DNA from 2 places in the Methylophaga sp. UBA2012 genome. Region 2 is predicted to be linked to the other one. Evidence: riboswitches for the same ligand, from Rfam matches in the RefSeq annotation. Region 2 holds a riboswitch; the other holds the start of a gene.

Region 1 (5,333 bases), on a different contig from region 2:
TTCATTCCGATGAATTTATCTTAATGGTACAAACCGATATCGACCATCAGTTAAATGATAAGACGACTTTACTGGCTAATATCGGCGTGGGCTATGATGTCATCAATGACGATACTAGTCTGACAGCGTCTTATACTGGTGGTGGTACTGCCTTTACTACGGATGGGATTGATCCCTCTCCGTGGTTAGCCAGAGCCGGTGTCGGTGCCACCGTTAATTTAAACGATTACACTGATATCACCGCTCAATACGATGTAGAAGGTCGTGAAGACTTTTTAAACCAAACGGCATCAGTCAAACTGCGTTGGTCTTTCTAGACTGAAGCATTACTGAAATGAAAAGCCCCAACTGGAAACGGTTGGGGCTTTTTTGTTTTGGAGCTGGTGATTGCTTAGTGGTTTGTTAGAGACACGTTATCATCTATGAGGTCTGGCTTCTTGAGCATCCGTTTGCAATGAATGAGAAAAGAATGCTGAATCAGGGTATATTCAGAGTCATTCATTCTAATGGCTTTTATTGTCATGTGCATTCAATCCTTCCTACCGAACATATAAAAGTGATGTCGACGCACCATACTGTCTATCGTGATCAGCCTCTGTTTGATGCCTATGAACAGCAGGTGGCACAAGACTGGTTGCCCATTGAGATAATGCAATTATCTGCAGGACAGTACCGCGGACATTACCGTGAAATGGGCAATGATGATGTCCGAATCGTGCTTGAACAACAAAATCAGATTGTGCATAAACGTGCCATCATTGAGCAGGATTTTTGCACAGTGTCTTTTGCACGATCGGCGAACAATCAGGTGCGAGTGTCTGAGTACGATGGCTTTGAGAATTCATTATTTTTTCTGCCAGCCAATGTTGAAGTTGATATACAGGCAGGAGTTGATGTTGAGACGATCTATTTTCGATTTGAACAGTCGGCACTTCTAGAGTCAGCCAGAGCTATTAATCCACAGCATTGGGAAATGGCTGCTGAGTGCGTCATGCTGTTCAGTGAGGTGAACCGACAACCGTTAGAGGTTTTCACTGATTATCTATGTGAGTTATCAGCGATGGACTCGAATCATCTCTTACGTGAACAACAGAAAAACATGAACTCATCGGTAATGGAATATGTGTTACTAGCACTGGATTCATCCTTACTGCTTGATGGTCAGACCAGTGATGTTTTGTCACGCCGTCGGGCGACGATATCAGTACGACAAGCAATAAACTATATTCATGCCAAGCTGGAAAGTCATACTTGTCCGACGATTCTTGATATCTGTAAAGACTTGTATATCAGCCAGCGTAATCTGCAATATAACTTTAAAAAAGTGGTGGGGGTGACTCCCAATGCTTATTTGTATCGACTGAGATTAAACCGGGTTCGCTCTCAGCTTCTCTGTCCGGTCGATATCAGTGTAACAGTGACACAGGTGGCTAGTGAGTGGCATTTTTGGCATCTTGGCCGATTTTCCAATGACTATTTGCAACTCTTTGGTGAGTTACCTTCAACCACACTTCGCCGTGCCTTTAATTAAATTTACAGTTTGCGAAAATCGGATAGTGCGTAATCAAAACAAACACTAAGCTGTTTCTCGTTGTGTATTGATTCCAATACGCTATTTTTCTGCCAAACTCAGTGTGAACTGAGGACGGAAAGCTACAGGCCTTGAGGATGACAAGGTGGCTGGGTTGCTCTATACGAGAGATTAACGGATGAATACCTTTGTAAAACCTACACTTTTTCTAGTCACTGTATTAATGACTAGTTCAATCCTAAGTGTCGCGTATGCTCAAGACTTAAGCGGCATTAACACGGAAAGACTCTATCTTACTGACGATAATAATACGGTCAATAACGGCGATACGTTCCAGAATGATAATAATGTCACTACCTTAGAATCGAGTAAAATTACCATCGACCATACTGGCACGTTTATCAACAATAAGCATGCGTATATTACCGAGGGTAATACCATGAAAAATTTAGGAGTCCTTGATAATCGTACTGATGGGGTTTTGGCTGTCTGGGGAAGTTTATACAATCAAGGCGAAATGAATAATAATGGTTTTATTTCCATTAAATCGACAGGACTTTTTAATGCCGTCTCCCTGACAAATACCGGTGAGATAGAAAATGATGGGCAGCTCATCATGGCCGGTTCGGTGAATAACCAAGGCAAAATTATAAATAATAGTCAATTCACTAATAATAGTTTTGTGTTTACTAATACTGGTGAGATTACAAATAACGCGGATTTGAACAATAATTACCGTATTATAAACAAAGGCTTGATAACAAACTCCGGTGTTTTTTCGACCTCAAATACGCTGCGAAATTATAATGAAGTTATCAACAATAATGTCATGACGAATAGTGGTGATGTAACTATATATACGAAGGGAAGTGTCACCGGCGAGGGGAGCTACACACAAACCTCTGGTCAAACCATCAACAACGGCGTCATGACTCAAACCAGCGTGAATATTAAAGGCGGCAGCTTATCAGGCACTGGCACGATAAACAGCAACGTTACGGTCAATGGTTCAAGTTATGAGAACTATGCCAGTCTGACTGCGGGTAATTCGATTGGCACGATGATCATCAATGGTAATTACACGCAAGGCGAGTTTGGTTCGATGGTAGTGGAGTTTGATGAAACGCATTCTGATTTACTGGATGTGTCAGGTATCGCTTCGCTGGCCGGAGTGTTGAGCTTTGAGTTTATTGGTGATGATGTCACCGAAGGTACGTTTAACTTTTTAACGTTTGCCAGCATCGTTGGCAGTTTTGATAGTGTCATTCTGCCGAGCATTAGCGGCTTTAATTTTGAACTGGTGTTTGGTGATACCTTTGCTAATCTGGTGGTGAGTCAAGCTGTCAGTGCCGTGCCGGTTCCAGCCGCTTTATTTTTATTTGGGCCAGCATTATTAGGCTTTTTAGGTTTGCGACGTAAAGCGAATTTAGTCGCATAAATAGCTTAAAAACTATCTGCAAGTAACAAAGCCATCATGAAGTGCATGATGGCTTTTTTTATCTATTCGATTTCCAGATCAGAAGCCGAAATTTCCATTAATAATTCTGGCCAGTGCTCAGCCCAGCAGCAGTGATGAGTCATGCCAGTAATCACTCTGACCTCGGGTTGCCTGGAGTCAGGAAAATGCTGTTGATATGACTTGGCAACCGCCTCAGGCATGATCTTGTCTTCACTGCCAACAAAGTGGATTTGTGGAACATCAGTGAGTTTTTGCCATGCATCTGCCGGGTTAAGTGAGTCTGTTAATGCTGAAATATGCTGCATTTCTGTCCAGGCCGTTGTATCGATATTACCGGCCACGGTGACCAGCTGGTCGACATCATCTCGTTCAGCTGCCAATAAAGTAGCAATGGCGCCACCACCTGAGTAACCAATCAATCTTAATGATGAGGCCTGAAACTGATTTTTCAGTTCAGTGACGGCTTGGTTCATGGATTCCACAACCTCAGCTGAAAATCGAGCAGAGGTCCATACCTTTTTGTCACAGGTATCAGAGTTAATATACTGACAAGGACGAGCCAGGTAGACAGCTTGTTTATCTTGTACTGCAAGCTTGAGTACAAGTGGATCGATTGGGGTGGGATCAGAAGATATTTTTCGACGACTTAACCAAGCTAAGCCATCGCCTTCGATATAAATCGTTAAACGTTTTGATGGTTTGCTGTTTTTAGGAACAAAGCTTTGCAATTGGAATGAAGACGTGGTGAGGAGCTGTGATTGCCAACCATGGCTGTTAGCCAAGTGTAATGCGGTATCCGAGCGGTTTTGTGTCGTCGGTATCGAAGAACATGCCTGAAGCAGCAATAAAAAAGTGAAGCAAACAATATGTCGAGAATTCAAAACTGGCCTCTTTCTGACACTGAGATAGTGAGTGAGACACTAACATACCTAATTTAAAGGGTGACTGCTTTAACGAAGGTTTTAATATCCCCAAAATAATTTAGGGCCAGTGTACACACTCCATATCAAGTGTTTACACTGGCTCTAAACTCAGGCCTCTAAATAACACCCAAATTAGGCTGCTTTAGCACCTCTGAGACGTGAACGGCCAGCCCACATACCTACCAAGCCAAAAGCAAACAGAGGTAATGCTGCAGGCAATGGTACGGCACTTGGGTTAGAGAACTGGCTGGCAAGATACTCAGTAGAGAAGATGCCATCACCAAAACCCCATGATGAGAAGTTTTTGAACTTGCCTGATAGTAATTCGCCACTATCCACGCCTAATGACAGGTAGACAAGCGCATCAGAAATTTCAAATGACAAAATATCTGACAATTCGAAATCATTGAAGAAAATGCTGTTGATGCCTTCACCACCATCAAAGATGCCTGAGCTTAGCTGACCAGTAGTAGTGAGTCCTTCGACGATCACCATGTCATCACCGCTACCAAACATCACATCACCGATAATTTCACTGTTACCTGTCAGTGTGAGGCTGCTATTACCTTGATTGGGCGCAAAATGGATAGCTGTGCCTGAACGACCGACCAATGTACCACTGTTGGTGACGGTGACTTCAGAAGTACTTGCGTCATCCGAACCAATCGCATGAACGCCTTCGATATAACCTTCGTTGATGATGGTCAGTGGACCGGCTGTGCGAACATCACCTACATTCGGTTCGAAAAGTGGATCAATATCAATACCATTGCCCCCATTCAAAGGGTCACTTTCTGTACCGGTTGATACAATCACACCGGTAGCATGGTTGTGTACTTTGCCTTCGTCGATATCGATACCATCATCGGTGCCCAAAATCACACCGTAGTTATCTGCGGTACCGCTGGCAAATTGCACGCCGTCCTCATCGTCGGTGGCACCAGTGTTAGTCCAGGTTTTCGTCGCTGCGTTCCATGACAAACCATTCAGGACGATGGTGCCGTGATTTTCCAGGGTGAAGTCTTCGCGCGCTTCAATCACTTCTTCATTACCACGTAATGTCCCGTAGTTAATGACTGTTGTGCCTGCACCACGACTCTGAATAGCACGACCTTTTTCACTCTCGATCTGACCATAGTTGGTGATGTGTGCATTTTTCAGTTCGGTATCATCGTCTAATCTTACGGCTTGATTTTCAGCAAAGATTTTTCCAGTTTCTCGGTTAAGCAAAGTGAAATTATCGGCATCATCTTGAAGGCGTATACCACGATCACCACCAATAATGGTGCCAGAGTTATCGATAGTCAGGTCAGTGCCTTTAGCGCGAATAGCATCATCATCGCCACTTTCAATAAGACCGTAGTTAATGACTGATTGGTTTGAACCGTCCAGCTTTACAGGGCGATCGTTTTCATCGACA
Region 2 (5,333 bases):
GTTGGGTGCCAGCTGACACACGCTTGGATGAGTTTGAAGCCGCTATACGCAGTGTTTGTGAGCCTATTTTCGCAAGGCCACTAAAAGAAATTTCTTTCGGGCAGTTGTTATTAAGACTGTTTCAAACAGCGCGTCGTTTCAATATGGAAGTCCAGCCACAACTGGTTTTACTACAAAAAACCCTACTCAATATTGAAGGATTGGGCCGTGACCTCTATCCCGATCTGGATCTCTGGAAAACAGCCAAACCGATTTTAGAAACATGGATGAAAGAAAAAATGGGCTGGCAAGCCGCTTTAAGAACATTACAACAAGAAGCGCCACATTGGGCTGAAACCTTACCTGAAATGCCACGTCTATTATATGACTTGAGCAAACGTGCTCAGGAAGGTCAATTCAACGTAAATTTAGCATCAGCCGATATTCAGCAATTACGTAAAGAAATCAAGCAAGCCAGCTACCGTAGTGCCGCTGTTACAGCCGGCGCTGCTTTCCTGGTTGGTGCCGCAGTGATTACCGGGCTTGATGGTTATGCGACGACGATGTTTGCCGGCCTCCCAATTCTCAGCTGGGTGTTTGGTTTATGGGGGCTTGGCCTCATTTATTTTAGTATTTCAAAGAAAAGTTAATCGTTATGTTTAAGTGGATAGGCCTGATTTTAGGCTTCTTATTATTAAGTACCATGAGTGTTGGTTTACTGATTCTGGGTATTTTTGGTGCCCTGATAGGGCTTATATTTGGTGGTTTTGCTGATCGTGTACGGGCTTATGGACTTGGTGGCGCGAATCCTTTTACCAACCAAACTCGTCAAGCCGTCTTCCTGGAAACAGTCTTTGTATTGATGGGGAAATTAGCAAAAGCTGATGGCCGTATCAGTCAAATTGAAATCGACCATGTTGAAGCCTTTATCAAAAAAATGGGCATGTCTGGTGAGCACAGACAAGAAGCTATTCGTCAGTTCCAACGTGGCGCTGAACCCGACTTTGATATCAACGAAACAGTGACGAAATTTAAACAGCACTGTGGCAACACCTTTAATTTAAAACAAGTCTTACTGGTCTACCTGACGGTGATGGCTTTGGCCGATGGTAAGCTCGACCCACAAGAAAGACAGATTCTGGAGCAGGTTTCATCACAACTGGGTTATAGCCGAGCAGAGTTTAATCGAATCCTCGATATGGTGTTAAGTCAGGCTAATTTTTCAAGCGGCTATCAACAACAATATTCGTCAGGTCAGCAACGCTCTTCTATGAATGACCTTGCGGAAGCTTATAAAGCACTTGGTGTCACAGAGCACAGTTCTAATCAAGAAATTAAACGTGCATACCGCAAATTAATGAGCCAATACCATCCTGATAAATTAATGGGTCAAGGTGTACCTGAAGATATGATTGCTGTTGCTACTGAACAGGCTAAAGAAATTCAATTGGCTTATGATTTAATCAAAAAACATCGAGAGCAAAATTAGCCACCTTCATTTCAATTTTTGTTATTTCTTTGATATTATTTTTTACCCGAAATGCTTCAATCAAAGCCAAACTCGGTGTGAACCAAGGACGGAAAGTTACAGACCTTAAGATATTAAGGTGGCTGTGCTGCAATAATAACTAAGGAAGAAACACATGAAAAAAACGGCTTTTATGGGCTTGGCTTTATTTGCGGGTTTAACTAATATTGCCTTAGCGGCACCAACGAGCTTATCCACTACAGGTACCTGGCAAACAGCCAGCGGAGACTTAAGTTCACTTATTGGTCAGTCGGCACCTGCCACCTGGTCTTTCGACACAGACTTAACAACGGAGTTTGGACCATTTGGTGCTAACCTTACACCAATTCCAGGAAGCTCTGGTACGAGGCAACTTAGCAGCTCACCTAACTACATCCTCTCAGGGACAGCTGCGCCTACTGTATTTGATGGAAAGCAATTTAGCATCAGTATCTTAGATAATACTATTGCAAACGAAGATAAATTTCACTCAGATCTCGTAACGTCAATGGTCAATAAAGGTCTCAACCCTAACATGACAGGTGATGCACTTTTATTTAAAGCTAGAGTTATGACTCCGCCTCAGAAAGATTCCGTAGAATTCTTTACGATATATGGCCTAATGGTATTTGATGAAGACTTTTTCTCAACCCCAGTTTCAATATTACCTTCTGTAGACGTCCTGCTAGATAATGCATTATTTTCTTATGCATTACTGAAACATGAAATTAACTATGAAGAAACAGGCTATGCTAGTTATATTCAAACACCATCAGCCGTGCCTGTCCCAGCAAGTATATTGATGTTTGCTCCAGCATTGTTAGGCTTTCTTGGTTTGCGTCGTAAGGTGTAAAGGCATAAAAGCTTAAAATATTTAAATAAGAAAAAACTAAAAAGCCGTAGTGAGAAATTATTACGGCTTTTTTTGATCGCTTTAATAACTTAGCTTTGCTATTAAAATAATCCTACTATTGAACCATTATCATCAATATCAATCCGCTCTGCTGCAGGATGTTTTGGTAATCCTGGCATAGTCATTACATCACCACAAAGCACGACAAGAAAACCTGCACCGTTTGACAGACGAACATCACGAATGGTTAGCGTATGGTTCTCAGCCGTGCCACGTAAGCTCGGGTCACTGCTAAAAGAATACGGCGTTTTTGCCATACAAACCGGAATATCCCCGTGCTGCTCATTCAGCATGGCGATCTTATCCATCACTTTTTTATCAGCTACGACCTGACCTGTACCATATAAACGTTTAGCGACTTCGTTGATTTTGTCCCAAAGCGGCAAGCTATCCGGGTATAACAACTGACAAGGTTCGGCATCAGCATCCAGCATTTCAACCACACGCTGTGCTAATGTTTCAGCACCAGCACCACCTTCGGCCCAATGGCGAGCAAGAATAGCCTCTGCGCCCATCTCTTTCACTGCTGTTTTAATCAATTCAATCTCAGCATCGCTATCATTGACAAAATGATTGATGGCGACAACACAACGCAAGCCGAACTCGTTTTGCAGATTGCTTAGGTGACGTTTTAAATTAGCCAGTCCCGTATTCAGTGCATTAAGATTTTCAGCAGTTAGCTCTTTCAGCTCCAGACCACCGTGATATTTCAGGGCTTTTACTGTGGCGACAACCACTGCCATATCCGGTTTAATTCCCGCTTTACGGCACTTAATATTGATGAATTTTTCTGCACCTAAATCAGCACCAAAGCCGGCTTCAGTGACAACATAATCACCCAGTTTTAGTGCCATCTTGGTTGAGATGACAGAATTACAGCCATGCGCGATATTGGCAAAAGGCCCGCCGTGTACAAAAGCCGGGTTATTTTCTAAAGTCTGAACCAGGTTCGGCTTAATCGCTTCTTTCAATAAAGCCGCCATCGCACCATGCGCCATAATGTCACGGGCATAACGAGGCGTCCCATCTACCGAATAAGCGATTAAAATTTCGCCAAGACGTTGCTTCAATTCCTGTAAAGAATTGGACAAACAAAAAATGGCCATCACTTCTGAGGCCACCACAATATCAAAACGCTCTTCACGTAAATAACCGTTAGCAGGGCCACCCATACCAACGACGATGTCCCGCAGCGCACGATCATTCATGTCCATCACTCGTTGCCAGACAATACGTCTAGCATCTAACTGCAGTGCATTGCCATGATGAATATGGTTATCAATCATCGCTGATAATAGATTATGTGCTGAGGCAATCGCATGTAAATCGCCGGTAAAGTGAAGATTAATATCTTCCATCGGCACGACCTGTGCATAACCGCCACCGGCGGCCCCACCTTTCATACCAAAACACGGCCCCATTGATGGTTCGCGCACACAGACAATCGATTTTTTGCCAATTCGGTTAAGCGCATCACTCAAGCCAATGGTTGTAGTGGTTTTGCCCTCACCTGCCGGCGTTGGACTGATGGCCGTGACTAAAATCAACTTACCATCCGCTTTCGCTGCCATATCATCCATTACTTCCAAAGAGACTTTGGCTTTGAAACGTCCATACGGGTCAATATGATGTGAGGCAAGACCAAGCTTTTCCTCAGCGAGACTAGTGACTTCCTGCATTGAAGCTTGTTGGGCAATTTCAATATCTGACATGGTTTTCCTGAGCGGGGTTGAATTTGAGTCCTATTATACGTGAGTTACGAGGGAATCCCGAATAGCACATCAGTCCCCCCAACGAGGCATCAGATTATGTTCTATTTTCGCCTGGTCCAGTATTCTGGCGACAACAAAGTCGACCAGTTCATTTAGGGATGTAGGATTAAAATAGAAGCCAGGATTTGGGGGGAAAATACACACGCCAAGCTTAGCAAGTTTCAGCATATTTTCCAGATGAATCACTGAAAATGGCGCCTCCCTCGGCACTACGATCAATTTGCGATCTTCTTTGAGCATGACGTCGGCAGCGCGGTTTATCAAATTATCACTCTGGCCGCAGGCGATAGCCGATAGAGTGCCCATGGTACATGGACACACAATCATGCTTGGCACGCGATGAGAGCCGCTTGCCAATGGCGATGACCATTGCTGTTCACCATACACCCGTAACTGTTCAGGGTGGCAGTTAAACTCTTGAACTAATTTCGTTTGAACATCACTGGCCCGAGCGGGTAATTTCCAATCAAGCTCATCAGCAAGCACGATTCTGCCTGCAGTGGAAATCATTAAATGCACAGTGAGGCCTTGTTGTAACAGCACCTCCAGTAAACGCTTTGCATAAGGTGCACCTGAAGCGCCTGTAATGGCTAATGCGATCTGCTGCTGATCTAACATAATTAGGCAATCGCCTCTAAAATCCGTTGGTGAATACCGCCAAAGCCACCATTACTCATCACTAAAATTTCATCACCAGACTGTGCTTCATTGCTGATTGTTTTAACGATAGCGTCGACAGAATCAAATACACTGACATGATCGCCCAATGTTTCTGTGACTTGTTTTAGTGACCATTTCAAATCAGCATCCTGAAGCAATAACACTCTGTCTGCCTGAATTAAAGACTGAGCCAATGTCTCCTGATGCACACCCATTTTCATGGTGTTAGAGCGAGGCTCAAGTACCGCAATCAGCCGACGGTTCCCTACTTTAGCTCTTAACCCGGCGATAGTGGTGGCAATAGCGGTCGGATGATGAGCAAAATCATCGTACACCCGAATATTATTAATTTCGCCTTTCAATTCCAGCCGTCGTTTAACACCGGCAAACACTGATAAGGCCTCACAAGCATGTTCAATGGTGACACCAACATGATGAGCTGCCGCTATTGCCGCAAGGGCATTACTCACATTATGCTGACCGAGCATATCCCATACAACGC

Evidence for each region. A riboswitch is a leader RNA that binds a small molecule or an ion and turns the genes downstream of it on or off. The one in region 2 is predicted to bind cyclic di-GMP.
Region 1: linked by a shared signal. The riboswitch ahead of B2248_RS14210 (hypothetical protein) and the one ahead of B2248_RS03105 (hypothetical protein) in region 2 are both predicted to bind cyclic di-GMP.

The regions. Positions count from the first base shown of each region.
Region 1 is NZ_DDCG01000019.1:223,542-228,874, forward strand. It holds gene B2248_RS14200 (autotransporter domain-containing protein) at 1-317, shown strand, start outside; gene B2248_RS14205 (helix-turn-helix domain-containing protein) at 470-1,531, shown strand; cyclic di-GMP riboswitch class I at 1,613-1,693, shown strand; gene B2248_RS14210 (hypothetical protein) at 1,710-2,969, shown strand; gene B2248_RS14215 (alpha/beta fold hydrolase) at 3,032-3,871, opposite strand; gene B2248_RS14220 (hypothetical protein) at 4,046-5,333, opposite strand, start outside.
Region 2 is NZ_DDCG01000002.1:293,470-298,802, reverse strand. It holds gene ubiB (ubiquinone biosynthesis regulatory protein kinase UbiB) at 1-629, shown strand, start outside; gene djlA (co-chaperone DjlA) at 635-1,468, shown strand; cyclic di-GMP riboswitch class I at 1,524-1,603, shown strand; gene B2248_RS03105 (hypothetical protein) at 1,623-2,339, shown strand; gene B2248_RS03100 (formate--tetrahydrofolate ligase) at 2,441-4,111, opposite strand; gene B2248_RS03095 (UbiX family flavin prenyltransferase) at 4,181-4,789, opposite strand; gene mpl (UDP-N-acetylmuramate:L-alanyl-gamma-D-glutamyl-meso-diaminopimelate ligase) at 4,792-5,333, opposite strand, start outside.